Regions from separate parts of the Kitasatospora cinereorecta genome, predicted to be linked through region 1. Evidence: riboswitches for the same ligand, from Rfam matches in the RefSeq annotation. Region 1 holds a riboswitch; the other holds the start of a gene.

Region 1 (14,798 bases):
TGAAAGCCGCCTGACCACGGCGGAAAAGACACAGGGGCCGGCCGGAGAAGTCTCCGCACCGGCCCCGACGCGTGTCCTACTGGTCGTACTCGTCCAGCGGCGGGCAGGAACAGACCAGATTGCGGTCGCCGAACGCCCCGTCGATCCGGCGCACCGGCGGCCAGTACTTGTCCGACGGCGAGACGCCGGCCGGGAAGACCGCCACCTCGCGGCTGTAGGCGTGCGTCCACTCGCCACCCAGAGCGGCCGCGGTGTGCGGCGCGTTGCGCAGCGGGTTGTCGTCCGCGGTCCAGGTGCCGGAAGCGACCTTCTCGATCTCACCGCGAATGGCGATCATCGTGTCGCAGAACCGGTCGAGCTCGGCGAGGTCCTCGCTCTCGGTCGGCTCGATCATCAGCGTCCCGGCCACCGGGAACGACATCGTCGGCGAGTGGAAGCCGTAGTCGATCAGCCGCTTGGCGATGTCATCGATGCTGACACCGGTCGCCTTCGAGATGGGGCGCAGATCCACGATGCACTCGTGCGCCACCAGACCGGCCGGGCCGTTGTACAGGATCGGGAAGTGCGGCTCCAGACGCTTGGCGATGTAGTTGGCCGCGAGCACGGCGACCTGCGTCGCACGCTTCAGGCCCTCGCCGCCCATCAGCCGTACGTACGCCCAGGAGATGGGCAGGATGCCGGCCGAACCCCAGGGGGCGGCCGAGATCGGACCGACGCCGGTCTCCGGGCCCGCCGCGGGCTGGAGCGGGTGGTTCGGGAGGTACGGCGCCAGGTGCGCGCGCACGCCGACCGGACCGACACCCGGACCACCGCCGCCGTGCGGGATGCAGAAGGTCTTGTGCAGGTTCAGGTGGGAGACGTCCCCGCCGAACTTGCCGGGCTTGGCCAGGCCGACCAGCGCGTTGAGGTTGGCTCCGTCCACGTACACCTGGCCGCCCGCGTCGTGCACCTCACCGCAGATGGCGGCGACGTGCTCCTCGAAGACGCCGTGCGTGGAGGGGTAGGTGATCATCAGGACGGCGAGCTCGTCGCGGTGCTTCTCGATCTTGGCGCGGAGGTCCTCGATGTCGACCTCGCCGTCGTCGGCGGTGTTCACCACGACGACCTTCATGCCCGCCATCACGGCGCTCGCGGCGTTGGTGCCGTGCGCGGAGGACGGGATGAGGCAGACGGTCCGCTGCTCCTCGCCGTTGGCCCGGTGGTAGGCGCGCACGGCCAGGAGACCGGCGAATTCGCCCTGCGAGCCGGCGTTGGGCTGGAGGGAGACGGCGTCGTAGCCGGTGACCTCGGCGAGACGCTCCTCCAGCTCACGGATGAGGGTGAGGAAGCCCTGGGCCTGCTCGGCCGGCGCGAAGGGGTGCAGCGCACCGAATTCGGGCCAGGTGATCGACTCCATCTCGGCGGTCGCGTTGAGCTTCATCGTGCACGAGCCGAGCGGGATCATGCCGCGGTCCAGCGCGTAGTCACGGTCGGCGAGCTTGCGCAGGTAGCGCAGCATCGCCGTCTCGGAACGGTGCTGGTGGAAGACCGGGTGGGTGAGGAAGGAGTCGGCGCGCAGCAGGTTCCCGGGCAGCGCGTCGGCTGCCTCGGCGTCGAGGGCCTCGATGTCGCCGGCGGCACCGAAGGCCGCCCAGACGGCGGCGATCTGCGCACGGGTGGTGGTCTCGTCACAGGCGACGGAGACCCGGTCGGCGTCGACGAGCCGCAGATTGACCCCTCGCTCACGGGCCCCGGCGACGACGCCCGCCGCCGCGCCCGGGACGCGGACGGTCAGCGTGTCGAAGTACGCGCCGTGCACGACGTCGGCACCGGCGGCCCGCAGCCCCTCGGCGAGGATCGTGGCGAACCGGTGCGTACGCCGCGCGATCGTCCGCAGGCCCTCGGGGCCGTGGTAGACCGCGTACATCCCGGCCATGACGGCGAGCAGCACCTGCGCGGTGCAGATGTTGCTGGTGGCCTTCTCGCGACGGATGTGCTGCTCGCGGGTCTGCAGGGCCAGGCGGTAGGCCTTGTTGCCGTCCACGTCGACGGAGACGCCGACGAGGCGGCCGGGCAGGCTGCGGGCGAACTTCTCGCGCACGGCCATGAACCCCGCGTGCGGTCCGCCGAAGCCCATCGGGACGCCGAAGCGCTGCGTGGTGCCGACGGCGATGTCCGCGCCCAGCTCGCCGGGCGAGGTCAGCAGGGTCAGGGCCAGCAGGTCGGCGGCGACGGTGACGATCGCCCCGAGCTCGTGGGCCTGCTCGATGACGGGCTTGATGTCGCGCACGGCTCCGGAGGCGCCCGGGTACTGCAGCAGCACGCCGAAGACGCCCCGCTCGGCGACGTCCGCCGGGATTCCGTCGGAGAGGTCCGTGACGACCACCTCGACGCCGGTCGGCTCGGCGCGGGTCTCGATCACCGCGACGGTCTGCGGGAGGGTGTCGGCGTCGACCAGGAAGACGCCGTCCTTGACCTTGCCGACACGTCGGGCCAGGGCCATGGCCTCGGCGGCCGCCGTGCCCTCGTCGAGGAGCGAGGCCCCGGAGGTCGGCAGGCCGGTGAGGTCGGCCACCATCGTCTGGAAGTTCAGCAGGGCTTCGAGCCGCCCCTGGGAGATCTCAGGCTGGTACGGCGTGTACGCGGTGTACCAGGCCGGGTTCTCCATGACGTTGCGCAGGATCACCGGCGGGGTGAAGGTGCCGTAGTAGCCGAGCCCGATCATCGGGGCGAGCACCTGGTTGCGGTCGGCGAGACGTCGCAGCTCGGCCAGGACCTCGGCCTCGGTACGGGCCGCAGGAAGGTTCAGCGCCTCGGCGCTCTTGATCACGTCGGGCACCGCTGCGGCGGTGAGCTCGTCGAGGGAGCCGTATCCGACCTGGGCGAGCATCTTCGCCTGGGCCTCGGCGTCGGGCCCGATGTGGCGCTGCTCGAACGGAATGCCCTGCTCCAGCTGGGAGAGCGGAGTGCGACGGGGGGTCATGATGGAGGCCTCCTGGTCTGTCACGACCTGCGAGGGGCACCACGGCGTGGCTGCCCGGACGGCCTCCCCATCTGTCATCTCGACCTGAGAGCTTCACCGGCACGGCCCGGAGGCGTACCGGCTTTCACCGTCGGTGAGGACGGGGGCCCTCGACGGCACGTGCCGTACGGGTCCCGCCCTGCTTTCCAGAGTGACCTCGTCCGCGCGGTACGGGGGCCTGAGAGATTCCGGGGAGGAGTTGCTCCTTCGGCGCCTCCGGATTTCTCCGGAGGGCTCTCCCGCGCGGGGTCGGCAGCCGTGTTCCAGACTACCAGCGGGCCGGAGCCGGCGTCTCGAGTGGCCGAAGCCCCGGATCTGGCCTTTCGTTGTGCCTGTGGAGCAGTTGCGACCACCCTGTTGCGACCAGTGGGAGGCACCGTGCAGACCGACATCGATCCGCGCAGCCTGATCGGCCGCAAGGCCTTCGACCGCAAGGGGGCCAAGATCGGAACGGTGGACGAGGTCTATCTCGACGACGCCACCGGCGTACCCGAGTGGGCAGCCGTCCGCACCGGGCTCTTCACCCGGGACGCGTTCGTCCCGCTGGAGCCCAGCGAATTCGTCGACGGCACTCTGGTGATCCCCTTCGACCGCGCCCTGATCAAGGACGCACCCGACTTCGGTGTCGGCCGTCACCTCTCCCCGGAGCAGGAGCTGCAGCTCTACCGCCACTACGGGCTGGACTCCGCCCCCCCGGGCGGGACCGGGCCGGACAGGGAGTTCGGCAGGCTGGCCGGCCACGAGGAGTAGTCCACCGGGTCCCGCACCAGCGGCAGCGGGTCGGCCGGGTGGAGTTCCGGATCTTCGATGCGGAAGGTGCGCACCCGGCCGGGCGGCATCCCGGGCTCCTCGAACCGCACGGTGACACGGCCGACCCCACTGCCCTGCACCCACCCATGGCCGTGGACGTCGTGGCGTACGTCGTGCCCGGCCTGCCAGCGCCGGGCGGACAGCTGTGCGGCGCTCTCGTGCGAGGCGTCCTCCCCCGCCGCGGCGTCCGGTTCGTCCGGCACCGCGGCGGCCCCGGACCCCGGCTCGTCCGCCGTCGCCCGCTGCGCGTCGGCTGACTGCCGTGCGTCGGCTGCCTGCGCGAAGAGATCCTCCTGTGTGAAGTCCGCGAGCCCGGTGACCCCCACCCCCAGCAGCCGCACGCCACCGGTGGTGTCGACGGCCTCCAGGAGCCGGGCCGCGGCCTCCCTGACGACGGTGGGGTCGTCCGTGGGGCCGCGCAGGGTCTCGGACCTGGTCAGCGTCGAGAAGTCGTAGCGGCGCACCTTGAGGACGACGGTCCGGCCGGACCGTCCCGCGCCCCGGAGCCGGTGGACGCACCGGTCCGCCAGACGCTCCACCTCCGTCCTGACGCGCACCCGGTCGTGCAGGTCCACATCGAAGGTGTCCTCGACCGACACGGACTTCGCGTCCCGCTCCGCGACGACGGGCCGGTCGTCGTACCCGAGCGCCATGCGGTACAGCCCGACGCCGTGCGCCTTGCCCAGGAGCCGTACGAGCTCCGCCTCGCCCGCCTCCGCGAGGTCCTGGACCACGGTCATGCCCGCCCGCCGGAGGTGGTCACCGGTGGCGGGTCCCACACCCGGGAGGGTCCGTACGGGCATGGGGGCCAGGAGCTCACGCTCGGTGCCCGGCTCGATCAGCAGCAGCCCGTTCGGCTTCGCCTCCTCGGAGGCGATCTTGGCGAGCATCTTGGAGCCCGCCAGACCGACGGAACCGCTGAGGCCGGTGACACCCCTGATGACCGTGCGCAGCTGCTCACCCACCATGCGGGCGGACATGGAGTCGTCGGCGACCCCACCCGCCTCCAGGTCGACGAAGGCCTCGTCCAGGCTGAGCGGCTCCACGAGCGGGGACAGGCGCCCGAGCAGCTCCATCACCTGGTCGCTCACCGCGCGGTAGAGCGAGAAGCGGGGCACCAGATAGGCCGCGTTGGGTGCCAGCCGTCTGGCCTGTGCCATCGGCATCGCCGAGTGGACACCGAGCCGCCGGGCCTCGTACGAGGCCGTGGCGACCACCCCGCGCATCCCCAGTCCGCCCACGACGACCGGTTTGCCGCGCAGGCTGGGCTTCGACGCCTGCTCAGCGGACGCGTAGAAGGCATCCATGTCCAGATGCAGGATGGTCGGTGCGGCTCTCACCTCACCGATGCTGCCCTACGCCACTGACAACGGGACTGCCCGGCACTCGCGCGGCCCCGGTGCTCTCAGCCCGCGCGGTTGCGCCGCCGGGCCAGCTCGTCGGCGGGGTTGTTGCCGATCAGCGTCTCGCCGGTGTCGACCCTCTCGCCGTGCAGCTGGGACAGCGCGGCGTCCACGTCCCGCCAGACGACGCCCACCGCGATCCCGAAGACTCCCTGGCCCCCCTGGAGTAGCTTCACGACCTCGTCGGGCGAGGAGCACTCGTAGACCGTCGCCCCGTCGCTCATGAGGGTCATCCGCTCGAGATCCGTGAACCCCCGGGCCCTCAGGTGCTGGACCGTGGTGCGGATGTTCTGCAGAGCGACGCCCGTGTCCAGGAAACGCTTGACGATCTTGAGGAGAACCACGTCCCGGAAACTGTAGAGACGCTGCGTCCCGGACCCGTGGGCCGGACGCACACTCGGCTCCACCAGGCCCGTACGCGCCCAGTAGTCGAGCTGCCGGTAAGTGATCCCGGCCGCTGCGCATGCTGTCGGCCCCCGATAGCCGATCTCACCTGCCACTGCCACACCGTCCGTTGCCATCATCACCGGCTGAGCCGGTTGCCTGATGGTGTGGTCGGCCGCACTGCCGTGCTGCTGGTACGGCCCACCCACAGCCGTACCGTCGCCGCTGCTTCTCACGCCGACCTCCGTCCTTGACCTGCCCACTCGAAGGTAGGCAGTCACCAGGGGTGCGTCAACGATCGCCACACTCGGCACGCCGAGTGATAATCACCCTGAGGGTGGTTTCCCGTGACCGAATTCGGGGAACGGCTTCTCGGATGCGCTGACAGAGGCCCTGCCGGACGGTCACTGACTGTTGGTACCGAAGTCCTCCGGCGAGATCTGGTCGAGGAACTCGCGGAACTTCTCCACCTCGTCCTCCTGCTCGTCCGGAATGGCGATTCCGGCGTCGTCCAGCACCCCGTCACTGCCGTAGATCGGCGTACCGGTGCGCAGGGCGAGCGCTATGGCGTCGGACGGCCGCGCGCTCACCTCGACCCCACTGGCGAAGACCAGCTCCGCGTAGAAGACCCCTTCCCGGAGGTCCGTGATACGGACCTCGGTAAGCTCCTGGCCGACGGCCTCGAGCACGTCCTTGAAGAGATCATGGGTCAGCGGCCTGGCCGGAGCCATGCCCTGCTGGGCGAAGGCGATCGCTGTCGCTTCCCCAGGGCCGATCCAGATAGGGAGGTACCGGTCGCCTCCCACTTCACGCAGGAGCACGATCGGTTGGTTGGAGGGCATTTCCACCCGGACACCCACAACGTCGAGCTCGTTCACACAGCAACCCTAGGACGTGCCCGCCATGTTTGGATAGTCGGGCTCCTCCGCGGTCAGCGGAAGCGAACCTTCAGAGCGGTCTGCACGAGCGCGGCATGGAGCCGGACGGACAGCTCCGCGAGCTCCCTCGCGGTGGCCTCCGCATGGGCCCTGGTCTGCGGATTCCGGTGCAGGCGCAAGGGTGCGACCACTTGCTCGACCAGCCCCGCCTCACGCTCGGCGGCCGCTTTCACCGCCCGCAGGTGCCGAGGTTCCAGACCGAATCGCCCCAGATCCGCCACAAGCCGCGCCACGGTGACCGTCTCGGCCTCGTAGCTGCCCTCGGGCGTGGGCACGATCAGCCCGTACGACTCCCATTCACCGAGCTGGTCCTCGGTGACCTCCGCCGCGGCAAGGAGCTCGGAGCGCCCGATACGGGCGGCGTTGGCCCGGCCCGGGTTCTGGTCCCAGCGGCCGTCCCCGAGCTCGCCCTGGCCGCTCCCGGGAGGCAGCGCGGCCTGCTCGCCGCGGGCCAGGGCGTCGAGGTGCTCACGAATGACCTTGAGCGGCAGGTAGTGGTCCCGCTGCATGCGCAGGACCTGAGCCAGTCGCTCGACGTCGGCGGAGCGGAACTTCCGGTATCCGGAAGGGGTCCGCTGCGGCTCGATGAGCCCCTCGGCCTCCAGGAAGCGGATCTTGGAGATGGTGACTTCGGGGAACTCGTCGCGCAGCTGCAGAAGCACCGTGCCGATGCTCATGCCTCGCCCGTCCGCGGCGGCGGTGCCGTGGCCGGCACCGCCTGTCGGTGTTCGCAGCATGGACCTTCCTAGGGTCCCCCCGGACGGAGCCCGGGGAGGGTCACACGCCCCGCTGGCTCGCGTAGAAGACCAGCCGGTACTTCCCAATCTGGACTTCGTCGCCGTTGGACAGCGCGACGGAATCGATGCGCTCACGGTTGACGTAGGTGCCGTTGAGGCTGCCGACGTCGCCCACGGTGAAACTACCGTCCGCGTTCCTGTGGAACTCCACGTGACGCCGCGACACGGTCACGTCGTCGAGGAAGATGTCGCTCTGCGGGTGACGGCCGGCCGTGGTCAGGTCGCCGTCCAGCAGGAAGCGGCTGCCCGAGTTCGGGCCGCGGCGCACCACCAGGAGCGCGGAACCCGCAGGCAGGGCGTCCACGGCGGCCTGGGCCTCCGGGGAGAGCGAGGGGGCGGCCGTCTGGCCGGTCACCTCGGCCTCGTACGCCTCGATGCCGGAGATCGAGATGGTCGAGGTCGTCTCCGAGGCACGCTCGGGCACTGCGCCACGCAGCGGCGCGCCGCAGTTGGAGCAGAAACGGCTGGCCTCGGCATTGCGATGCCCGCACCTCGTACAAACCGGCATGGACGAGCCCTCCGGGGCGGGGGGAAACCCTCCACCCGTACTTGAGGTCGATGATTCCCCGAAACCTATGCGTCCGGCACCACCAGGGTCAACAGACGACGCGCCGGACACACCGGCACCGTCACCCGCCGGACCCGGCACTTCATCGCGGAAGAGCGGGCGATCCGATCCCCGCTCCTCGGCGCCCTGCCCCTGACGCGGAGCACGATGACGGGCAGCACTGTTGCTGTCCTCGCGGGCACTCTTTCCGAACAACTTCGCAAACAACTTCACGGGCGTTTCCCCTTGACCGAAATAGACCCGCCCGTGGGGCAGGACGAACCCTGAATGAACACACCTGCCGACCCGGACATCCTCACAACGTCCGTATCCACTCGACAGTTTCCACCACGCGCCACCGATCTGATGCGCCGACCCCCCGCAACCTCGTCCCCGTGTCCTTCCGGCCCTGTCCACCGTGCCTTCACTGCGGTGACGACCGAGCGTAGTCAGGCTGCTCAGCCGGTCGCAAGGCATCCACGACGATGTCCTCGGCCCGCGCCACTTCCGCCGTGGCCTGCTCCTTCTCCAGGGTCTGCACCACTCCGCCGGGGATGTTCAGAGCCGGTTCGAGGTCCTGCGGCTTACCGATGACCTTGAACTCGTACGGGGTCCGGATCCTGCGCCCGTCGACCCTGAGGTCTCCCCCGTCGCCGGAGAAGTAGGTGTTGGCCACCACGCGCACCCCGTTGACCTCGATGGCCTCGGCACCGGCCGCACGCAGTTCCTGGATGGCGTCCAGGAGCATGTCCGCCTCGACGGCGCCCGTCGGGTCGCTGATGGTCAGGGTGATACCGGGCCCGTGGGCCGCGACCGTGCCCGCCAGGATGCCGAGCTGCCGTTCCTTCTCCAGGGTCTGCTTACGGGCCTCCTCCGCCTGGTCGGAGCTGTTCTCCAGTTCCGTGCGCTGGTCGTCCAGGCGCTGCTTCTCGTCCTCGAGGCGCTGGGTGCGGTTGTCGAGCTCGTCGAGGATGCGCACCAGGTCCTCCTGGCGGGCGCCGCGCAGTGCGCTGTTGTCGCTGTTCGACCTGACCTGGATGGCAAGCCCCAGTCCGAGGACGAACAGGAGCAGGGCCACGATGAGTTGGGCCCTGGTCACCCTGGGCGGCCAGAGGCCGGCGAGCAGCCGCCGGCGTCCGGAGAGCTCCTCGGGGGCGTCGGCCGGAGCCGGGCCCGGCGCGGGTCCGGGGGCCTCGGGAGGCAGCGCTCCGGCGCGGTGCGCGCCGTGCGGGTTCTGTTCGTTGGTCATCGGCCTCAAGCCCGGAAGACGTGCCGGCGGATGGCCGCGGCGTTGGAGAAGATACGGATGCCGAGGACGACCACCACACCCGTGGAGAGCTGGGCTCCGACGCCCAGTTTGTCGCCGAGGAAGACGATCAGCGCGGCCACCACGACGTTCGAGAGGAACGACACCACGAAGACCTTGTCCACGAAGATCCCGTCGAGCATGGCCCGCAGCCCGCCGAAGACGGCGTCGAGCGCGGCGACAACGGCGATCGGCAGGTAGGGCTCGACCACCGCCGGCACTTCGGGCCGGACCAACAGTCCGACCACGACTCCGACGACGAGGCCCAGTACGGCGATCACGATGTGCCCTTCCTTGTGTCTGCCGCACCACTGCCCGTGTCTGCGGCCTGAGGCTCTGCTGTACGTACGATCAGGCTCGGCGCGGCCGGCAGACGCACCTTCTCCTGTTCGGAGATGCTGGTGCGGATGTCGAAGCTCTCGTGCAGCGCCTGCAGGTACAGCCCGTCCGCACTGTCGCGGAACGCGTCGGCGAGCTTCTTCCCGTCCCCCACCGCGAGTACGGTGTAGGGCGGCACGAGCGGCCTGTTGTCGACCAGTATGGCGTCGCCCGCGGCGCGGATCGCCGAAAGTGCCGTCAGCCGCTGCCCGTTGATCGCGACAGCCTCGGCGCCGGACTGCCAGAGTCCGTTGACCACCCGCTGCATGTCGCGGTCCCGTACCCGCCCGGTGTCGGCGAAGCCGGTCGACTCGCGCGGCCCGCCGCCGCCCTGATCGGTGTCCTCGGCGTCGTCGACGACGAGCTTGATTCCGGGCCCTTCGACGGCAGTTGCACCGGACAGCAGCGCGACCAGACCGCCCTGGTCCCCGCCGTGTTCTTCGAGGGCCTTGCGCTGCCGCTCGCCGACGTCCTTGCGCAGTTCGTCGACGTCCGCCTGCAGCGCGTCGGCCGCGGTGGTCTCCGCGTTGACGCGATCGATGAGTTCCTCGCGCTCCTTGGCCACCACCGGAGCCGCGACACGGGCCTCGGCGGCACCGAGGGTGACCACGAGAGCGGCCAGCACCAGGCCTGCCGCGAGCCCCAGCTTCGACTTGAGCGTGCGGGGCATACCGGCGCTGCCGTCGGCCTCGCGGCGTGCCGAAGCCTCGGCGTAGCCCTCATCCAGGCTGTGCTCCATCACCGTGGTCAGCAGTGACATGGACGCGTCGGGACGGGGAGGCGGCGGTGCGCTGCTCCGATCGGGGGGCGGCTGCGACATGCCGCACATCGTCGCACGTCATGACGGCTGCCGCCGAATGGCCCCACCGGTGGCCCGGAAGCCGCGGCGTGCCGGCTTCCGGGTCACCGTCGCGGAGTCAGTCGCCCGCGCTGTCGACGATCGCCGACCATTCGTCGAGCAGTGCCTGGGCGGAGGCGTCGTCGGGTCCTTCGGCCCACAGATGGGTCACGGCCTCCGCACGGTCGGGCAGCACCATCACCCAGCGGCCGTCGGTCTCGACGACCCGGACACCGTCGGTGGTGTCCACACTGCGCTCCCCCGCCGCCTCGACCACGCGTCGCATGACGAGTCCCTTGACGGCCCACGGCGTGGCGAGGTCGTGGCGAAGGACGTGGGCACGCGGGATGCGGGCGTCGATCTGGCTGAGCGTGAGCTGCGTCCTGGCCACCAGCCCGATGAGGCGGACGAAGGCCGCGGCACCGTCGAAGACGCTGCTGAACTCGGGGATGATGAATCCGCCGCGCCCGTCGCCACCGAAGATGGCGGTGTCCTCCCGGCCCACCCGCGTCAGGTCGTCGGGGGACGTGGTCGTCCATTCCACCTGCGTGCCGTGGTAAGCGGCCACCTGTTCGGCGACGCGTGTGGTCGTCACCGGCAGGGCCACCCGCCCGCTCCGCCGCTCGGCCGCCACCAGGTCGAGCATGACCAGCAGCGCCCGGTCGTCCTCGATGATGCGGCCCCGCTCGTCGACGAGCGAGAGCCGCTCACCGACGGGGTCGAACCGCACCCCGAAGGCTGCCCGCGCGGACGACACGATCTCTCCGAGCCGCACCAGTCCGGCCCGCCGGGTCTCGGCCGTCTCGGTGGGCCGCGACTCGTCGAGCCCCGGGTTGATGGTCAGCGCGTCCACGCCGAGCCGTCCGAGCAGGCTGGGCAGGACGAGACCCGCACTGCCGTTGGAAGCGTCCACGACAACCTTGAGACCGGCGTCGGCGATGCCCTCCGTGTTGACGTTGCGCAGGAGGGAGCCCGTGTAGGAGTCGAAGACGCTCGACGGGAAGTGGAGGTCCCCGATCTCCCCGGGGAAGGCCCTGCGGTACTCCTGGCGAGCGTAGACCCGGTCCAGCTTGCGCTGGCGGGCCTGGGAGAGATCGGCTCCCCGTTCGTCGAAGAACATGATGTCGACGGAGTCCGGCACCCCGGGAGACGTCCGGATCATGATGCCGCCGGCACTGCCACGTGCGGTCTGCTGACGGGCTACGGGCAGCGGTACGTTCTCCAGGTCCCGGACATCGATGGCGCTGGCCTGCAGCGCCGAGATGACCGCTCTCTTGAGTGCACGCGCACCACGGGAGTGGTCACGGGCCGTGGTGACCGTCGCGCCCTTCTTCAGCGTCGTCGCGTACGCACCGGCGAGCCGTACCGCGAGCTCCGGGGTGATCTCGACGTTCAGGATCCCGGAGACTCCACGGGCTCCGAACAGATGCGCCTGCCCCCGCGACTCCCAGATCACCGAGGTGTTGACGAACGCGCCGGCCTCGATGGTCTTGAACGGGTAGACCCGCACATTGCCCTGGATGATCGATTCTTCACCGACCAGGCATTCGTCGCCGATGACGGCGCCGTCCTCGATGCGGGCCGCACGCATGATGTCGGTGTTCTTACCGATCACGCAGCCGCGCAGATTGCTGTGGTCGCCGATGTACACGTTGTCGTGCACCACGGCCCGGTGCAGGAACGCACCGGATTTCACGACGACGTTGGAGCCCACGACCGTGTGCTCGCGAATCTCCGCGCCGGCTTCGATCTTGGCGTAGTCCCCGATGTACAGCGGGCCGCGGAGCACCGCGTCGGGGTGGACCTCCGCGCCTTCCGCCACCCATACGCCGGGAGAGATCTCGAAACCGTCGAGCTCGACGTCCACCTTGCGTTCCAGCACGTCGGCCTGGGCCTTGACGTAGCTTTCGTGGGTGCCGACGTCCTCCCAGTAGCCCTCGGCGATGTAGCCGAAGATGGGCTTGCCTTCCTTCATCAGCTGCGGGAACACATCGCCCGACCAGTCCACCGAGGTGTCGGCCTGGACGTAGTCGAAGACTTCGGGCTCCATGACGTAGATGCCCGTGTTCACCGTGTCCGAGAAGACCTGGCCCCAGGTCGGCTTCTCCAGGAAGCGCTCGACCTTTCCCTCTTCGTCGACAATCGTGATGCCGAATTCCAGTGGGTTCGGAACCCTCGTCAGGCACACCGTGACGAGCGCGCCCTTTTCCTTGTGGAAGGAGATGAGGTCCGTGAGGTCGAAGTCGGTGAGGGCGTCGCCGGAAATGACCAGGAAGGTGTCGTCCTTCAGGGCTTCCTCGGCGTTCTTCACGCTTCCCGCAGTACCGAGCGGCTTCTCCTCGTTGGCATAGGTGAGCTCCATACCGAGCTCCTCGCCGTCGCCGAAGTAATTCTTGACGAGCGAGGCGAGGAACTGGACGGTCACAACGGTCTCGTTGAGTCCATGCCGTTTGAGCAGTCTCAGCACATGCTCCATGATCGGCCGATTGGCCACGGGCAGGAGTGGCTTGGGCATGCTTGAGGTCATGGGGCGAAGGCGAGTGCCTTCACCGCCTGCCATCACGACGGCCTTCATGTCGGAAACGTCCTCCTTGAAGAGACGACGGTCTAGCCGACTTCACCCGTCGGGGTAAACACCAGGGCATTCATTGCGGGCGTGCGACTCTGCACGGCACGCGCCAACGAGCTAATCGGCTACTTCATCCGCCTTGACGAGCCGGCGGACCTGGACCACGTAGAGGATCCCTGCCCACCAGTAGAGAGTTGTACCCCATCCGGCGAACGCCCATCCGAAAATGGCGCCCGTCGTTGCCAGCCAACCACTTCCGTCGCTGAGCAGCAACAAGGGGAAGGCGTACATCAGGTTGAACGTGGCTGCCTTGCCGAGGAAGTTCACCTGGGGGGGCGGATAGCCGTGCCGGCGCAGGATTCCCACCATGACGAGGAGCATGAGTTCACGGGCGAGAAGCGCTGCGGTCAGCCAGAGTGGAAGGATCTCCCGCCAGGTGAGGCCGACCAGAGTGGACAGGATGTAGAGGCGGTCTGCGGCCGGGTCCAGGAGTCGGCCGAGACTGCTGATCTGATTCCATCGGCGGGCGAGCTTGCCGTCGAGATAGTCACTGACACCGCTCAGCATCAGGACCAGCAACGCCCAGCCGTCGCTGTTGGGCCCGCCGAACACGGGGCGGAGGATCAGCCACAGGAAAAGCGGTACGCCGACGAGGCGAGCCATGCTGAGGATGTTGGGGATGGTGAGTACTCGGTCCGTCTGAACTCGAGTCTCCTGGACCTCCACCCGGGGGCCTCCTGTGAAGAACGTGCCGATGATGCCCCCTGACCCTACCCTCAGCCGTCGACGGCCGGTGCACAGGGGTACGGGGAAGGGGGCGTGAACGCAGAAAAGCCCCGTGCCACAAAGGCACGGGGCTTCCCCGGAAAAATTGTTCGGCGGCGTCCTACTCTCCCACAGGGTCCCCCCTGCAGTACCATCGGCGCTGAAAGGCTTAGCTTCCGGGTTCGGAATGTAACCGGGCGTTTCCCTAACGCAATGACCACCGAAACACTATGAAATTAACCAACACCGGAAAAAAACACGGCCGTTCGTTATTTCAGAACTAACACAGTGGACGCGAGCAACTGAGGACAAGCCCTCGGCCTATTAGTACCAGTCAGCTCCACCCGTTACCGGGCTTCCACATCTGGCCTATCAACCCAGTCGTCTACTGGGAGCCTTAACCACTCAAGGTGGTGGGAATACTCATCTCGAAGCAGGCTTCCCGCTTAGATGCTTTCAGCGGTTATCCTTTCCGAACGTAGCCAACCAGCCATGCCCTTGGCAGGACAACTGGCACACCAGAGGTTCGTCCGTCCCGGTCCTCTCGTACTAGGGACAGCCCTTCTCAATATTCCTACGCGCACAGCGGATAGGGACCGAACTGTCTCACGACGTTCTAAACCCAGCTCGCGTACCGCTTTAATGGGCGAACAGCCCAACCCTTGGGACCGACTCCAGCCCCAGGATGCGACGAGCCGACATCGAGGTGCCAAACCATCCCGTCGATATGGACTCTTGGGGAAGATCAGCCTGTTATCCCCGGGGTACCTTTTATCCGTTGAGCGACAGCGCTTCCACAAGCCACTGCCGGATCACTAGTCCCGACTTTCGTCCCTGCTCGACCCGTCGGTCTCACAGTCAAGCTCCCTTGTGCACTTACACTCAACACCTGATTGCCAACCAGGCTGAGGGAACCTTTGGGCGCCTCCGTTACTCTTTAGGAGGCAACCGCCCCAGTTAAACTACCCATCAGACACTGTCCCTGATCCGGATCACGGACCCAGGTTAGACATCCAGCACGACCAGAGTGGTATTTCAACGACGACTCCACAACCACTGGCG
Region 2 (14,798 bases), 4.1 Mb from region 1:
ACCGAGATGGCCACGGGAGTACTCCTAAGGGGTTGGTAGACGCCGTTGTCTGCCATGTGGTGCGGGACGGGCCGGTGGGCTCGAAGAGCGCGGGGACAAGGGTGGGGGCACCGTGCTCACTCTTCAGTGTGCGCGGTGCCCCCACCCGGCGTGCAAACTGCGGGTGACCTACGTGAGGCCGGGGTACAGCGGGAACTTCCCGGCGAGCGCGGTCACGCGGGCCTTGAGGCCGTCGGCGTCGTAGGCCGGCTTGAGCGCGGAGGCGATGATCTCCGCGACCTCGGTGAAGTCCTCGGCCTGGAAGCCACGGGTGGCCAGGGCCGGCGTACCGATCCGCAGACCGGAGGTGACCATCGGGGGCCGCGGGTCGTTCGGGACGGCGTTCCGGTTGACCGTGATGCCCAGCTCGTGGAGCCGGTCCTCGGCCTGCTGGCCGTCCAGCTCGGAGTTGCGCAGGTCGACGAGGACCAGGTGGACGTCCGTACCGCCGGACAGGACGGAGACGCCCACCTCGGTCACGTCCGGCTGGACCAGCCGCTCGGCGAGGATGCGGGCGCCGTCCAGGGTGCGCTGCTGGCGCTCCTTGAACTCCTCGGTCGCCGCCACCTTGAAGGAGACCGCCTTGGCGGCGATCACGTGCTCCAGCGGGCCACCCTGCTGACCGGGGAAGACGGCGGAGTTGATCTTCTTGGCGAGCTCCTGCGTCGACAGGATGACGCCGCCGCGCGGACCGCCGAGGGTCTTGTGCGTGGTGGTCGTGACGACATGGGCGTGCGGCACCGGGTTGGGGTGCAGACCAGCGGCGACCAGGCCGGCGAAGTGCGCCATGTCGACCATCAGGTACGCGCCGACCTCGTCCGCGATGCGGCGGAACGCGGCGAAGTCGAGCTGACGCGGGTACGCGGACCAGCCGGCCACGATCAGCTTCGGCTTGGACTCCTTGGCGAGGCGCTCGACCTCGGCCATGTCCACGACACCGGTGTCGTCGACGTGGTACGGGACCACGTTGTAGAGCTTGCCGGAGAAGTTGATCTTCATGCCATGGGTCAGGTGACCGCCGTGGGCGAGGCTCAGGCCCATGATCGTGTCGCCCGGCTTCAGCAGCGCGAACATCGCGGCGGCGTTCGCCTGCGCACCGGAGTGCGGCTGGACGTTCGCGGCCTCGGCGCCGAAGAGCGCCTTGATGCGGTCGATGGCGATCTGCTCGACCACGTCGACGTGCTCACAGCCGCCGTAGTAGCGGCGGCCAGGGTAGCCCTCGGCGTACTTGTTGGTGAGGACGGAGCCCTGCGCCTCCATGACCGCGACCGGAGCGAAGTTCTCCGAGGCGATCATCTCGAGGGTGGACTGCTGACGGTGGAGCTCGGCGTCGACGGCGGCGGCGACGTCCGGGTCCAGCTCGTGGAGGGAGGAGTTGAGAAGCGACATCAGGTGGTCCCTTGGGTCTCAGTTACCGGAGAACTCGGTGTACTCGTCCGCGGAGAGAAGGTCCTTCGGCTCCTCCGCGACGCGCACCTTGAACAGCCAGCCGCCCTCGAAGGGAGCGGAGTTCACCAGCGACGGGTCGTCCACGACGTCCTGGTTCGCCGCGGTCACCTCGCCGGTCACCGGCGAGTACAGGTCGCTGACCGACTTGGTCGACTCCAGCTCGCCGCAGGTCTCGCCCGCGGTCACCGTGTCACCGGCCTCCGGGAGCTGTGCGTAGACGACGTCACCGAGCGCGTTGGCCGCGAACTCGGTGATACCGACCGTGGCCACGCCGTCCTCGAGGGCCGACAGCCACTCGTGCTCCTTGCTGTACCGCAGCTGCTGGGGGTTGCTCATGGTCTGAATTCTCCTGTACGCGGGGGAGTGCTGATGAACGGTGGTCTTGCGTGGTGAGACGGGACTACGTCACGTCCCGGGCGAGCGGGACTACTTCTCGCGCCTGTAGAAGGGCAGCGCGACGACCTCGTACGGCTCGTGCGCGCCCCGGATGTCGACGGCGACGCCTCCGGTGCCGGGCGCGGCGTACGCCGCGTCCACGTACGCCATGGCGATCGGCCTGCCCAGGGTGGGCGAGGGGGCGCCGGAGGTGACCTCGCCGACGACCCGCCCCCCGGCGACGACCGAGAACCCGGCGCGCGGGACCCTGCGGCCCTCGGCGACCAGACCGACCAGCTTGCGCGGGGGAGCGGTCTCGGCACGCGCGGCAGCCGCCGCCAGTGCCTCGCGGCCGACGAAGTCGCCCTCCTTCTCGAACTTCACGACCCGGCCGAGCCCGGCGTCGAACGGGGTCAGCGCCGTGGTCAGCTCGTGCCCGTACAGCGGCATGCCCGCCTCCAGGCGCAGCGTGTCGCGGCAGGAGAGGCCGCACGGGATCAGGCCGTGCGGGGCGCCCGCCTCGGTGAGCGCCTTCCACAGCCGCTCGGCGTGCTCGGGGGCGACGAAGAGCTCGAAGCCGTCCTCCCCGGTGTAGCCGGTACGGGCGATGAGCGCCGGGACGCCCGCGACCGTGCCCGGCAGGCCCGCGTAGTACTTCAGCCCGTCCAGGTCGGCGTCCGTGACGGACTTCAGGATGGCGGGGGACTCGGGGCCCTGGACGGCGAGCAGCGCGTAGGCGTCGCGGTCGTCGCGCACCTCGGCCTCGAAGGCGCCGGCGCGCTCGGTCAGTGTGTCCAGGACGAGCTGCGCGTTGCCCGCGTTGGCGACGACCATGTACTCGGCGTCACCCAGGCGGTAGACGATCAGGTCGTCCAGGATCCCGCCGTCCTCGGCGACGATCATCGTGTAGCGGGCCCGTCCCGGGCCGACGGTGGCGATGTTGCCGACCAGCGCGTGGTTCAGGAAGGCCGCGGCCTGCGGTCCGGTCACGGTGATCTCGCCCATGTGCGACAGGTCGAAGAGACCGGCCCGGGTGCGGACGGCGTTGTGCTCGTCGCGCTCGCTGGCGTAGCGCAGGGGCATGTCCCAGCCGGCGAAATCGGTCATGGTCGCGCCCAGCGAGCGATGCAGCGCGTCGAGGGCGGTGAGACGGGAGGCGGGGGCAGTGCTCATGGATACGGCTCCAGGGCATGACGACAGGGGACGATCCCTCCCCATCTGTCATCGGAACCTGAGAGGTTCGCCGGGACCCCCCGAAAGGGTCTTGGAGGGGGTCTGAACGGGTCAGCCCCTCCGGGTCGGCTTGCACCTTGGGTGGAGCCGCAGAGCGGCCCGCTTTTCAGATCTGCCTCATCCGCGCGGTACGGGGCCTGAGAGATTCAAGGGAGGAACTTGCTCCTTCGGCGCCCGGCGCACACAGTGACCGGGACTCTCCCGCGCGGATTCAAACGGCCGGTATGGAGTTGGCGGGGTCATCATCGCACGCATTGCGGGAGAGTGGGGTGTCCGGATCCGTACGGCCGTCCCGCGGCCGGAAGGCACCGGCACGGCGGCACGCCCGGCGCGACCCGTACGTCAGGAACGGGTTGTGCCGTATTACCTTTTCTTTACACTTCGTGGACAGGTCAGGTGTGGGTCACTCGGCAGGGGGAGGGCGATGACGTTGCAGCGCTACGCGACGACCACGGGAGCAGCGCGCGGTGCGATGCCCGCACAGCAGGGGGCACCCGCCGGGGAGCTTCCGGGCGCGCACGCGCCGGTGGTGCGTGATCTACGGGGCCGGGGCGGGCGCGGCCCGCGCAGCCTGGACTTCGGGGCGGGCGATGTGGTGGTGGTTTCCGGACTGCCCGGCAGCGGGAAGTCGACGCTGATCCGGCGTGCGGTCCGGGAGCACGCGATCGACTCCCAGGACACCAGGGACCGCTGGGCGGGCTCGCTGCCCGGCTTACTCCCGTACGCCCTGTACCGGCCGCTGGTGCGCGCCGCGCACTACATCGGGCTGTGGCGGGCGCTGCGCTCGGGCGGATCCGTCGTCGTGCACGACTGCGGTACGCAGGCCTGGGTGCGGCGGTGGCTGGCGCGGGAGGCGCTGCGCCGTGCCGCCACCCTGCACCTCGTCCTGCTCGACGTCACCCCGCAGGTGGCCAGGGCGGGCCAGCGGGAGCGCGGCCGCGGGGTGTCGGGCTACGCGTTCGCCCGGCACAGGCGCGCGGTCGGGCGCCTGCTGCGCGACACCGAGAACGGTCTGCTGCCGCCCGGCTGCGCCTCCGCGGTGCTCCTCGACCGTGAAGCCGCCTCGGCGATCACCCGCATCTCGTTTGCGGACGCATAGGCCGGGAATCGCCGTCCGGCTGTCCGGAATCTGGACGGTACGGCGGCGCCGGCCCGCGCCGTCGTCCGTGCCGCCGCCGTCCGCGCGCGGCTCGTCTATGGTTTCTGCCGCACAGCATGGCGAGAAGGGGACACAGACACCGTGGACATTCCGGCCCAGGCCCACGTCCATCCGCAGCACGGATGGCCGGCCAACGAGCTCGAAGAAGTGCTCAGCGCCTCGCTCGGCGTGCCAGGGGCCGGCAGCAGGCTGGTCGAGGTGCTCGGCCGCAGTCAGGTCTGGGTTCCCCTTCCGAACGGCGGCGGACCCGACAGCCCCGACCTGGACCTGCCGACGGTCGACATCGACGGCGGCGCGTACGTCCCCGTGTTCAGTTCCGAGGCGCAGTTCCTGCACTGCGTCGGATCCCACATGTCCTTCGCCGTCGCGCCCGCCCGGGAGTTCGCCCGCGGACTCCCGCCCCAGCTGGGCATCGCGGTCAACCCGGGCGGGGCGGTCGGCGTGCCCGTCCCGCCGCCGGCGGTGGCCGAGCTCTGCAGGGCCGGACGCACCCCGCTGGACGGGCCCGGCGGCGGCCGGGTGCGGCTGTACGAGCCGGACTGGAAGCAGGACCCCGTCGACTTCCTCTCCGCGGTGGCCGCCGAATTCCAGGACGCCGGCGTGGTGAGCACCGCCCGCCGGGCGCTGGCCAGCATCGAGGGCGGCGACCCGGTCCTCTTCGTCGGCGTCGAATGCACCGCCTGGGACGGCGCCGGACAGGGTGCCCCGATGGACGCGCTGGGCCGTGCCCTGGGCCGGGTCCAGGCGCCCTGGCCGGTCAATCTCGTCCTGCTCGACGTGACGCAGGACCCCGTGGGCGACTGGATGCTGGACAAGGTGAGGCCGTTCTACCGGCGCGAGGGGTACTGAGCACAGGCCGCCCCTGGCGTCGAGCCGGTGTCAGGGGCGGCACATAAGCTGGTTTGATGGCGGGGCCGCCCCGTTGTGCCCGGGAGCGGCGGAACGGCACCGCGAGGCAGCGGACAGCGGATCGATGAGGGGCGGGACCCAGGGTGAGTGCGTCAGGCACCGCGGCGGCCGGGCAGGTCGAGCACATGCTGCGGCAGGTGGCCCCCGGGCGTCTCGACACGTACGAGGCGCTGTTGCAGGCACTGTCCGACGGTCGGATCTGGATGCTGCTCTGGCACGGCACGGCGGGCTCACCCGATGCCCAGTACGGCAACATGGAGGTGGGCGGCCTCGGCTACGCCCCGTGTGTGACCTCCGCCCAGGAGCTCTCGGCCAGCGGCTGGAACAGGGCCCACGAGCTGATCACCGGCCGCGACGTCGCCCGCGCCCTCTTCCCCGACCGCTGGGGCATCTGGCTCAACCCGCACGCCCCCGGCGGCGGCGTCGGCATCCCCTGGCTGGACCTGCGCCGCATCGCGACGGGCCTCGACCGGATGCCGGCCGGCCCGCTGCGCCTGACCGAACCCGCCATCGAGCTCCCGCAGTTCTACGCCCTGCTGTCGCACAACGCCCACCGCACCCCCGCCGTCCGCGCGCTGCGCCGCGCCTGGGTGCAGCCCGCGCTCGGCGCCCCGTACCTCGCGATCGGACTGGACCTCTACGACACGGGCCGGCCGTCCGTCGACTCGGTCCGCGCGATGATGCGGCAGTCGATCGGCGTGGTCCCCGACGGGCTGCCGGTCTCCACCGTCTCGATGTCCGACGAGTACGACCCGGTCGCGATGTGGCTGCGCGTCAACTCCCGTCCGTTCTACGACCGGGAGGCGCACGCCCAGGCGGGCCCGCCGCCCGCCGCCGCTCCCGGGTACGGCTACCCGCCGTCACCGCTCCTCTGAACCGCCTGATGTCGAACCGGTTAACACCTGCGGGCAGGATGTCCCGTATCTGTCCGGTTTGTTGAGTGTCCGGGTCTCAGGTAGGTATCACCGCTATGCGGACTGTTCTCCGTACTGCTTCGCGAATGTAGTGTTCGGGCGAATCAATACCTCTCCACACACTGCTGACCTGGGGTGGACCCACCATGCGAATAAACAAGTCCCGAACCGTTCGGGCGATCACGGCGGCTGTGGCTGTCGGTCTGATCGCCACGGGCTGCTCCAGTGAGCGGGACAACGATGCCAAGGACGGGGCGAAGGACACCTTCGTCTTCGCCGGTGCGGGCGACCCCGGGTCCCTCGACCCGGCGCTCGCCAGCGACGGTGAGACCTTCCGGGTCACGCGTCAGGCGTTCGAAGCCCTCCTCGAGCACGAGTCCGGCGGCAGCAAGCTCGTCGGCGGACTGGCCGAGACCTGGGAGAGCAACGACGCCGGCACGGTGTGGACGTTCAACCTCCGCAAGAACGTGAAGTTCCACGACGGTGAGGCGTTCAACGCCGAAGCGGTCTGCGCGAACTACGACCACTGGTTCAACTGGGCGGGCACGTACCAGTCCAGCGCGGTCTCGTACTACTGGCAGTCCATCATGGGCGGCTTCGCGAAGAACGAGGACGCCGAGGCGCCCAAGGCGAACTACAAGTCCTGCACCGCGAAGGACGCCGAGACGGCGGTCATCGAGGTCAAGGAGCCCTCGGCGAACCTGCCCGGCGGCTTCTCCCTGCAGGCCCTGGCGATCCACTCGCCGAAGGCCCTCAAGGAGTACGAGAAGCAGGACGCGACCGCCAAGGGCGACGCGATCACGTACCCCAAGTACAGCCAGGAAGCCGGCACGGTCGCCGGTACCGGCCCGTACAAGATCACCAAGTGGAACAAGAGCAACAAGGAAGTCAGCCTCGAGCGCTTCGACGACTACTGGGGCGCCAAGGCCAAGGTGAAGAACCTGGTCTTCCGCACGATCGACACCGAAGAGGGCCGCCGTCAGGCGCTGCAGGCCGGTGACATCGACGGATACGACCTGGTCGCACCCGCCGACATCAAGACGCTCGAGGGCGAGGGCTACGAGGTCCCGACCCGTGACGTCTTCAACCTGTTCTACGTGGGCATGACCCAGTCGAAGAACAAGGCGCTGAAGAAGCCCGAGGTCCGCCAGGCCATCGCGCACGCCATCGACCGCGAGAACATCGTCAAGACCCAGCTGCCCGAGGGCGGCAAGGTCGCCACGCAGTTCATGCCCGACACGGTCGCCGGTTACTCGGACCAGGTGAAGCAGTACGCCTTCGACACCGCCAAGGCGAAGCAGCTCCTCAAGGACGCCGGCGAGAGCAAGCTCTCGGTCGAGTTCTGCTACCCGACCGAGGTCACCCGCCCCTACATGCCTGCCCCGCAGGACATGTTCGAGCTGATGAAGGCCGACCTCGAGAAGGCCGGCATCACGGTCGTCCCGAAGGCCATGAAGTGGGCCCCGGACTACCTGGACGCCACCGAGGCCGGCTCCTGCGCCCTGCACATGCTGGGCTGGACCGGTGACTTCAACGACGGCTACAACTTCATCGGCACCTGGTTCGCCGGCGCCGACAAGCAGTGGGGCTTCAAGGACGCCAAGGTCTTCGACTCGGTGAACGCCGCGTCGAAGGAGACCGACCCGGCCGCCCGCGTCGAGGCCTACAAGAAGGCCAACGAGACCATCATGGAGTACCTGCCGGGTCTCCCGATCTCGTCGTCGCCGCCCGCCATCGCGTTCGCCAAGAACGTCAACCCGCCGAAGGTCTCCCCGCTGACGCAGGAGAACTTCGCCGAGGTCTCCTTCAAGTAACCGCACATCAGTGGGTTCGCCCGGCCACAGCTTCCCGGTGGCCGGGCGGGCCCACTTTTCGACACGTAAGAAAGGGGCACGCGGGGTGCTGCGACTCGTCGTACGAAGACTGCTACAGCTCATACCCACCCTGCTCGGCCTGTCGGTTCTGCTCTTCCTGTGGCTGAACCGACTGCCCGGCGGACCCGCCTCAGCGATCCTGGGCGAGCGGGCGACCGAAGCCGAAGTGACGCGCATCAACCGGGCGCTGGGACTCGACGAGCCCGTCTACGTCCAGTACTGGCGCTTCCTCAAGCGCATCTTCGAACTGGACCTCGGCACCTCCACCCAGACCGGTCAGCCGGTGTGGGACGAATTCGTCCTGCGCTTCCCGGCCACCGTGGAACTCAGCGTCGCCGCGATCATCATCGCGATCCTGGTCGGTATCCCGCTCGGCTACCTCGCCGCCCGCCACCGCGGCGGCTGGCTCGACGTGGCCTCGGTGTCGGGATCGCTGATCGGCATCTGTATCCCCGTGTTCTTCCTCGCGCTGATGCTCAAGGGCATCTTCGCGGTCGAACTGGGCATCTTCCCGAGCTACGGCAGGCTCTCCACCGGTCTCGACGCGACCGACGTCACCGGATTCGCCACCCTGGACGGCCTGTTGACCGGCGAGCTCGACGCGACCTGGGACGCGATCATGCACCTGGTGCTGCCCGCGATCGCCCTCGCGTCCATCCCGCTCGCCGTGATCGTGCGGATGACCAGGGCCAGCGTCCTGGAGGTCCTCGGCGAGGACTACATCCGCACCGCCGAGTCCAAGGGCCTGGAGAAGCGGGTCGTACGCGGCCGTCACGTGCTGCGCAACGCGCTGCTTCCCGTGGTCACCGCGGTCGGTCTGCTGACCGGCAGCCTGCTCTCGGGCGCGGTGCTCACCGAGTCGGTCTTCTCGTTCGGCGGCATCGGCTCCTTCATCCGTACCTCGATCGATGCCCGCGACTACCCGGTGCTGGTCGGGTTCATCCTCTTCATCGCGATGGTGTACGTCCTCATCAACCTGCTGGTCGACCTCGCATACAGCATCATCGACCCGAGAGTGCGGGTGCACTGACGTGACGACATTGACCAAGAGGGCCGACAAGATCGACCGGCTCGCCGAGCTGACCCAGCAGACCGAGTCGACCTCCGGTGCGAGCCTGTGGCGCGAGGCACTGCGGCGGCTCCGCAGCAGCAAGATGGCCATCATCGGCGCCGTCGTCATCGGCGCGTTCGTGGTGATGGCGATCGTGGGGCCGTGGGTCGCCCCGTACAGCCCCACCGCCCAGACCTGGCGCGGCGAAGTCTTCACCAACCAGGGCAAGTTCGTCGGCATGCGCGGCGAGAACTGGTTCGGCCTCGACCACCTGGGCCGCGACCTCTTCTCCCGCATGCTCGTCGGGGCACGCCAGACCCTGCTCGTGGGTGTGGTCTCGATGCTCATCGGCCTGATCGTCGGCGCCGTCGTCGGTGTCCTCTCCGGAGCCGCCGCGACCCTCGGTGGCAAGGTCGGTCAGCGGATCGACACCGTGATCATGCGCATCACCGACCTCATGCTGTCGCTGCCCTCGCTGCTGCTCGCGGTCTCCGTCGCGGCGGTCATGGGCCAGTCCCTGACCACCGTGATGATCGCCGTCGGTGTCGTCCAGATCCCCGTCTTCGCCCGTCTGCTGCGTGGCTCGATGCTCGCCCAGGGCGGCGCGGACTACGTACTGGCGGCCAAGGCGCTCGGCATCCGGAAGAAGCGGATCGTGCTCACGCAGATCCTGCCCAACTCGCTCAGCCCGGTGATCGTCCAGGCGACGCTCAGCCTCGCCACCGCGATCATCGAAGCCGCGGCCCTGTCCTACCTCGGTCTCGGAAACCCGGACCCGGCGATCCCGGAATGGGGCGTCATGCTCTCCCAGGCGCAGCGGTTCTTCGACAACGAGCCGATGATGGCCGCCTACCCGGCCGTCGGGATCATCATCACCGCACTGGGCTTCACCCTGCTCGGCGAGGCCATGCGCGAAGCCCTCGACCCGAAGCTGCGAGGCTGATCTCCCATGGCACTGCTCAATGTTGACCAACTCAGCGTCACCTTCGGCGGACGCGGCCGCAAGGACTCCGTCGCGGTGGACGGCGTCTCCTTCACCGTGGACCAGGGCCAGGTCGTCGGCCTGGTGGGCGAGTCGGGCTGCGGCAAGTCCGTGACCTCGCTCGCCCTGATGGGCCTGCTGCCCGACAAGGGGGTGAAGGTCGGCGGACGTGTGGAGTTCGACGGCCAGGACCTGCTCACGATCAGCCGGCGCAAGCTCCGCGACATGCGCGGCAGCCAGCTCGCGATGATCTTCCAGGATCCGCTGTCCTCGCTGAACCCGGTGATCCCCATCGGCATCCAGGTGACGGAGATCCTTCAGCGCCACCGCGGCCTGAAGGGGGAGGCCGCCCGCAAGGAGGCCGCCGACCTGCTGGACCGGGTCGGCATCCCGGACCCGCGCCGGCGGCTGAAGGAGTACCCGCACCAGCTGTCCGGCGGTATGCGGCAGCGTGCGCTCATCGCCATGGCGGTGGCCTGCGCACCCCGGCTGCTCATCGCCGACGAGCCGACCACCGCGCTCGACGTGACCATCCAGGCCCAGATCCTGGAACTCCTCAAGGAACTGGTCGACCAGGAGGGCACCGCCCTGCTGATGATCACCCACGACCTCGGGGTCGTCGCCGGCATCTGCGACGAGGTCAACGTGCTGTACGCGGGACGGGCGGTGGAGTCCGCGGACCGGCGTGAGCTGTTCGCCGCGCCCACGCACCCGTACGCGCACGGACTGCTCGGGTCCATCCCGCGGCTGGACGCACCGCGCGGGGAACCGCTCCGCCCGATCCGCGGGTCGATCAACGACAAGATCGCCTGGGCCGACGGCTGCGCCTTCGCGCCCCGCTGCGATTTCTACACGATGGAGTGCCTCACGGGCACTCCCGAACTGACCGAACCACGCACGGCCGGACACCAGGTGCGCTGTGTCAACCCGGTCCTGCCCAAGGCGGAGGTTTCGGCATGAGCCTGCTCGAACTCGACGATGTGAAGGTCCACTTCCCCGTCAAGAAGGGTGTCTTCTTCGACCGTACGGTCGGCCACGTGTACGCCGTGGACGGCATCTCGCTGAGCGTCGAGGCCGGACAGACGTACGGGCTGGTGGGCGAGTCGGGCTGCGGCAAGACGACGCTGGGCCGGGCCGTGCTGCGGCTCGTGGACATCACCTCCGGTGAGGTCGTCTTCGACGGCACCGACCTGGCCAAGCTGCCGGACGAGGAGATGCGCAAGTTCCGCCGCCGGCTCCAGATGGTCTTCCAGGACCCGCTCGGCAGCCTCAACCCGCGGCAGAACATCGAGTCGATCCTCTCCGAGGGCATGGCGGCCCACGGGATCGGCACCGACCGTGCGGACCGCCGGGAGAAGATCAAGTCGATCCTCGCCAAGGTCGGCCTGCCCGCGAACTCGCTGTCCCGCTACCCGCACGAGTTCTCCGGCGGCCAGCGCCAGCGCATCGGCATCGCCCGTGCCCTGGTGCTCGAACCGGACGTGATCATCTGCGACGAGCCGGTGTCGGCCCTCGACGTGTCGATCCAGGCGCAGGTCATCAACCTGCTGGAGGAGCTGCAGGAGTCCCTCGGGCTCACGTATCTCGTCATCGCCCACGACCTCGCCGTCGTCCGGCACATCTCCGACGTCATCGGGGTCATGTACCTGGGCTCGCTGGTGGAGGAGGCGCCCAGCGACGCGCTGTACGCCGGGCCGAAGCACCCCTACACCCGGGCACTCATGTCCGCGGTGCCGGTGCCCGATCCGGAGGTCGAGGACCGGCGGGAGCGGATCCTGCTCCAGGGCGACCTGCCCTCGCCGGCCAATCCGCCGGCCGGCTGCCGGTTCCACACCCGCTGCCCGTGGGTGCAGGACAGGTGCGCACTCGAACGCCCGGTCCTGACGGACCTGGGTGACGGTCACAAGGTGGCCTGCCACTTCGCGGCCGAGATCGAGGACGGGACGATCGGCCTGACCCGCGCCACGGGGATCGAGGCGGTCGTGGGGACGGACAGGACGCCGGACACCCTGGACAAGGCTGCGGACAGGCCGGCGGACGCACCCGTCGAGGAGCCGGTCGGCGAGAAGGTGCCCGCGGCGGAGTTGCCCGCACAGAAGGCCTCCGCCGGTGAGCCGGTCGCTGCCGGGCCGGCCGCCGAGGAGCCGGTCGCGGACAAGTCCGTGGAAACGGCAGGGCCCGACGGTGAGGCGGCCGGCACGTCCGACGCTCCGGCCGGGGCGTCGGACGCGGCCGGGACCGGTGCCGAAGGGAAGACCGGTTCCGCCTGACGGTTCATGGCGACATCGTGGGCACCGGACGTTGTAGAACTGTCCGGTGCTCAACGAACTCTTCACTCCCTCCGTCCAGCATGCGCTCGACATCATCGGGATCTTCGTCTTCGCGATCTCGGGCGCCCTGCTCGCCGTACGCAAGAACTTCGATGTCTTCGGCATCGCGGTGCTCGCCGAGGTGACAGCGCTGGGCGGAGGGATCTTCCGTGACGTGATCATCGGCGCCCTGCCCCCGGCGGCCTTCACGGACCTCGGCTACTTCCTGACCCCGCTGCTCGCCGCCGGTCTGGTGTTCTTCCTGCATCCGCACGTCGAACGGATCCAGGTCGGCGTCAACGTGTTCGACGCGGCCGGGCTGGGGCTCTTCTGCGTCTCCGGCACGGTCAAGGCGTACGACTACGGGCTCGGTCTCACCGCCTCCGCCGCTCTGGGGCTGGCCACCGCGGTCGGGGGCGGTGTGCTCCGCGACGTACTGGCCAACGAGGTGCCCTCGCTGCTGCGCTGGGACCGCGACCTGTACGCGGTTCCCGCGATCGTGGGTGCGGCCATGGTGGTGCTCTGCATCCGTTTCGACGCCCTCAACGCCTATACCAGCGGCGCGGCGGTGATCACCGCGTTCGTGCTGCGGCTGCTGGCGATGCGATTCCACTGGCGGGCCCCGCGCGCCTACAACCGGCGCTCGGCCACGGCCGAGGAAACCCCGGCCGTCATCTGACCGCAACATAAAGCTACCGCTTAGTAATACGATCGGTGTACGGTGCATCCCATGGCACAGGCAGCAGCGCAGGCGCAGCGCACCACGCAGGCGACCATCGGCGACAGCGAGTTCGACCGGGACACCGCCGTCACCCTTCGCGAAGAGGGCGTCTACGACGCAGAGCTCTCCGCGGGCTGGACGATCATCCACGCCGTCAACGGCGGCTATCTCCTGGCCATGCTCGGCCGGGCGCTCGGTGAGGCGCTGCCGCACTCCGACCCCTTCTCGGTCTCCGCGCACTACCTGACCGCCTCCGTTCCGGGGCCCGCAGTGATCCGTACCCAGGTCGTCCGCACCGGGCGCACGCTCTCGACCGGAGAGGCCTCGCTCTTCCAGTACGCGCAGGACGGCTCCGAGGTCGAGCGCATCCGGGTGCTCGCCACCTACGGCGAACTGGACGGCCTGACCGACGACGTCCGTACGTCCGCCGAGCCGCCCGCCATCCCGCCGCGGGAGCACTGCCTCGGCCCGGCCGACGGTCCGGCGCCCATCCCCGGCAGCTCCGCCATCACCGAGCGGCTCGACATCAGGCTCGACCCGGCGACGATCGGCTGGGCCATCGGCGCACCGTCCGGCAAGGGGGAGATGCGCGGCTGGTTCGGACTCGCGGACGGTCGCGACGCGGACCCGCTCTCGCTGCTCCTCACCGTCGACGCACTGCCGCCCACCTCGTTCGAGCTGGGGCTGAAGGGCTGGACGCCCACGATCGAGCTCACCACCCACATCCGCTGCCGCCCCGCCCCCGGACCGCTGCGCGTCTCCATCACCACCCGCAACCTCGCGGGCGGTTTCCTGGAGGAGGACGCGGACGTCTGGGACAGTGCCGGCCGTCTGGTGGCCCAGTCCCGCCAGCTCGCCCGCGCACCGCGCGGCTGAGACGGGCGGGCCCGCTCCCCGCCCGTCACCGGGGCCGACGAGGCGGTCCCGCGGCCCGGAGCCGGAAGTGCCCGGGGGCGCGGCGCCCGCTCACCGCACCGGCGGCGGTCACCGGGCCGTACGCCGGCGACGGGTGACACCGAGGTGTGCGGCGCGCCCTACGCGCTGACGGACCGCCAGATCCGCTCCGGCAGGACGCGCGCGGCCTCGTCGAGGTCGACGTCCTCGATGCCGGACAGCCGGCGCCGGGCGACACCGACGACCGGGCCCACGACCAGGGACTCGATCAGCGGCGGGGGGAGGGGGCGAGCTCGCCGGACTCGATGCGGGCCAGGATCCAGAAGGTCAGCCCCGACACGCTGACCCCGCTGGCCTGGTGACGGCACTGACGGTGAGGCCCTGCTCGCCCGACGCGACGTACACGCTCAGCGCGGCGTCCAGGAGCAGGCCGGAGGTGACCTCGCCGCGATGCTGCTTGGGGCTCATCGGACGGCCCTCCCTGCGATCGGTGAGGCGGGGCTCCTCGGGGCCGGCCCGGCCCGTGCGACCAGGCGCAGCCGGCTCCGCGCCACCCGGACTCGCCCGCCGGGCCCGCTGACGGTGGGACCCCGCTGCGTACCCCACCGGAACCGAAGGAGCCCGCACCATGACTCTCGCCGCCGGACTCACCCGCCGCTCCCGCGGTGCCCGTGGCGCCCACGGTGAGGCCGGGAGGGTCTCCCGCGAGGCCGACGGGCCGGCCGTCGCCTCGTTCGTGCGGGCGGGCGACAGGCCGTCCCGGGGCCGCCGAGGGAGCCTCGGCGCGATGCGCCCGCGATGCTCCCCGCCCCGGACTCGTAGAATCGGGTCCACCATGGCCTACCTCGACCACGCCGCGACCACGCCGATGCTTCCGGAGGCGATCGCG

The links. A riboswitch is a leader RNA that binds a small molecule or an ion and turns the genes downstream of it on or off. The one in region 1 is predicted to bind glycine.
Region 2: it holds a riboswitch for glycine, as region 1 does, so the genes downstream of both, gcvT (glycine cleavage system aminomethyltransferase GcvT) here and gcvP (aminomethyl-transferring glycine dehydrogenase) in region 1, are expected to answer to the same signal.

Annotation. Positions count from the first base shown of each region.
Region 1 is NZ_JBHSJP010000001.1:998,830-1,013,627, forward strand. It holds gene ACFPN0_RS04550 (DUF5999 family protein) at 1-14, shown strand, start outside; gene gcvP (aminomethyl-transferring glycine dehydrogenase) at 77-2,962, opposite strand; glycine riboswitch at 3,158-3,253, opposite strand; gene ACFPN0_RS04560 (PRC-barrel domain-containing protein) at 3,380-3,751, shown strand; gene ACFPN0_RS04565 (DNA polymerase IV) at 3,673-5,151, opposite strand; gene ACFPN0_RS04570 (MerR family transcriptional regulator) at 5,217-5,834, opposite strand; gene ACFPN0_RS04575 (bifunctional nuclease family protein) at 6,003-6,476, opposite strand; gene ftsR (transcriptional regulator FtsR) at 6,530-7,273, opposite strand; gene ACFPN0_RS04585 (FHA domain-containing protein) at 7,314-8,243, opposite strand; gene ACFPN0_RS04590 (DUF881 domain-containing protein) at 8,305-9,129, opposite strand; gene ACFPN0_RS04595 (small basic family protein) at 9,135-9,467, opposite strand; gene ACFPN0_RS04600 (DUF881 domain-containing protein) at 9,464-10,384, opposite strand; gene ACFPN0_RS04605 (sugar phosphate nucleotidyltransferase) at 10,482-12,977, opposite strand; gene ACFPN0_RS04610 (CDP-alcohol phosphatidyltransferase family protein) at 13,089-13,697, opposite strand; rRNA gene rrf (5S ribosomal RNA) at 13,845-13,961, opposite strand; rRNA gene ACFPN0_RS04620 (23S ribosomal RNA) at 14,041-14,798, opposite strand, start outside.
Region 2 is NZ_JBHSJP010000001.1:5,124,314-5,139,111, forward strand. It holds gene ACFPN0_RS23745 (L-serine ammonia-lyase) at 1-14, opposite strand, end outside; gene glyA (serine hydroxymethyltransferase) at 169-1,428, opposite strand; gene gcvH (glycine cleavage system protein GcvH) at 1,447-1,824, opposite strand; gene gcvT (glycine cleavage system aminomethyltransferase GcvT) at 1,915-3,036, opposite strand; glycine riboswitch at 3,213-3,310, opposite strand; gene ACFPN0_RS23765 (AAA family ATPase) at 3,521-4,195, shown strand; gene ACFPN0_RS23770 (enhanced serine sensitivity protein SseB) at 4,337-5,104, shown strand; gene ACFPN0_RS23775 (enhanced serine sensitivity protein SseB C-terminal domain-containing protein) at 5,248-6,039, shown strand; gene ACFPN0_RS23780 (ABC transporter substrate-binding protein) at 6,225-7,892, shown strand; gene ACFPN0_RS23785 (ABC transporter permease) at 7,978-8,982, shown strand; gene ACFPN0_RS23790 (ABC transporter permease) at 8,984-9,946, shown strand; gene ACFPN0_RS23795 (ABC transporter ATP-binding protein) at 9,953-10,945, shown strand; gene ACFPN0_RS23800 (oligopeptide/dipeptide ABC transporter ATP-binding protein) at 10,942-12,255, shown strand; gene ACFPN0_RS23805 (trimeric intracellular cation channel family protein) at 12,302-12,973, shown strand; gene ACFPN0_RS23810 (thioesterase family protein) at 13,025-13,891, shown strand; partial or broken gene ACFPN0_RS23815 (hypothetical protein) at 14,050-14,377, opposite strand; gene ACFPN0_RS23820 (cysteine desulfurase family protein) at 14,745-14,798, shown strand, end outside.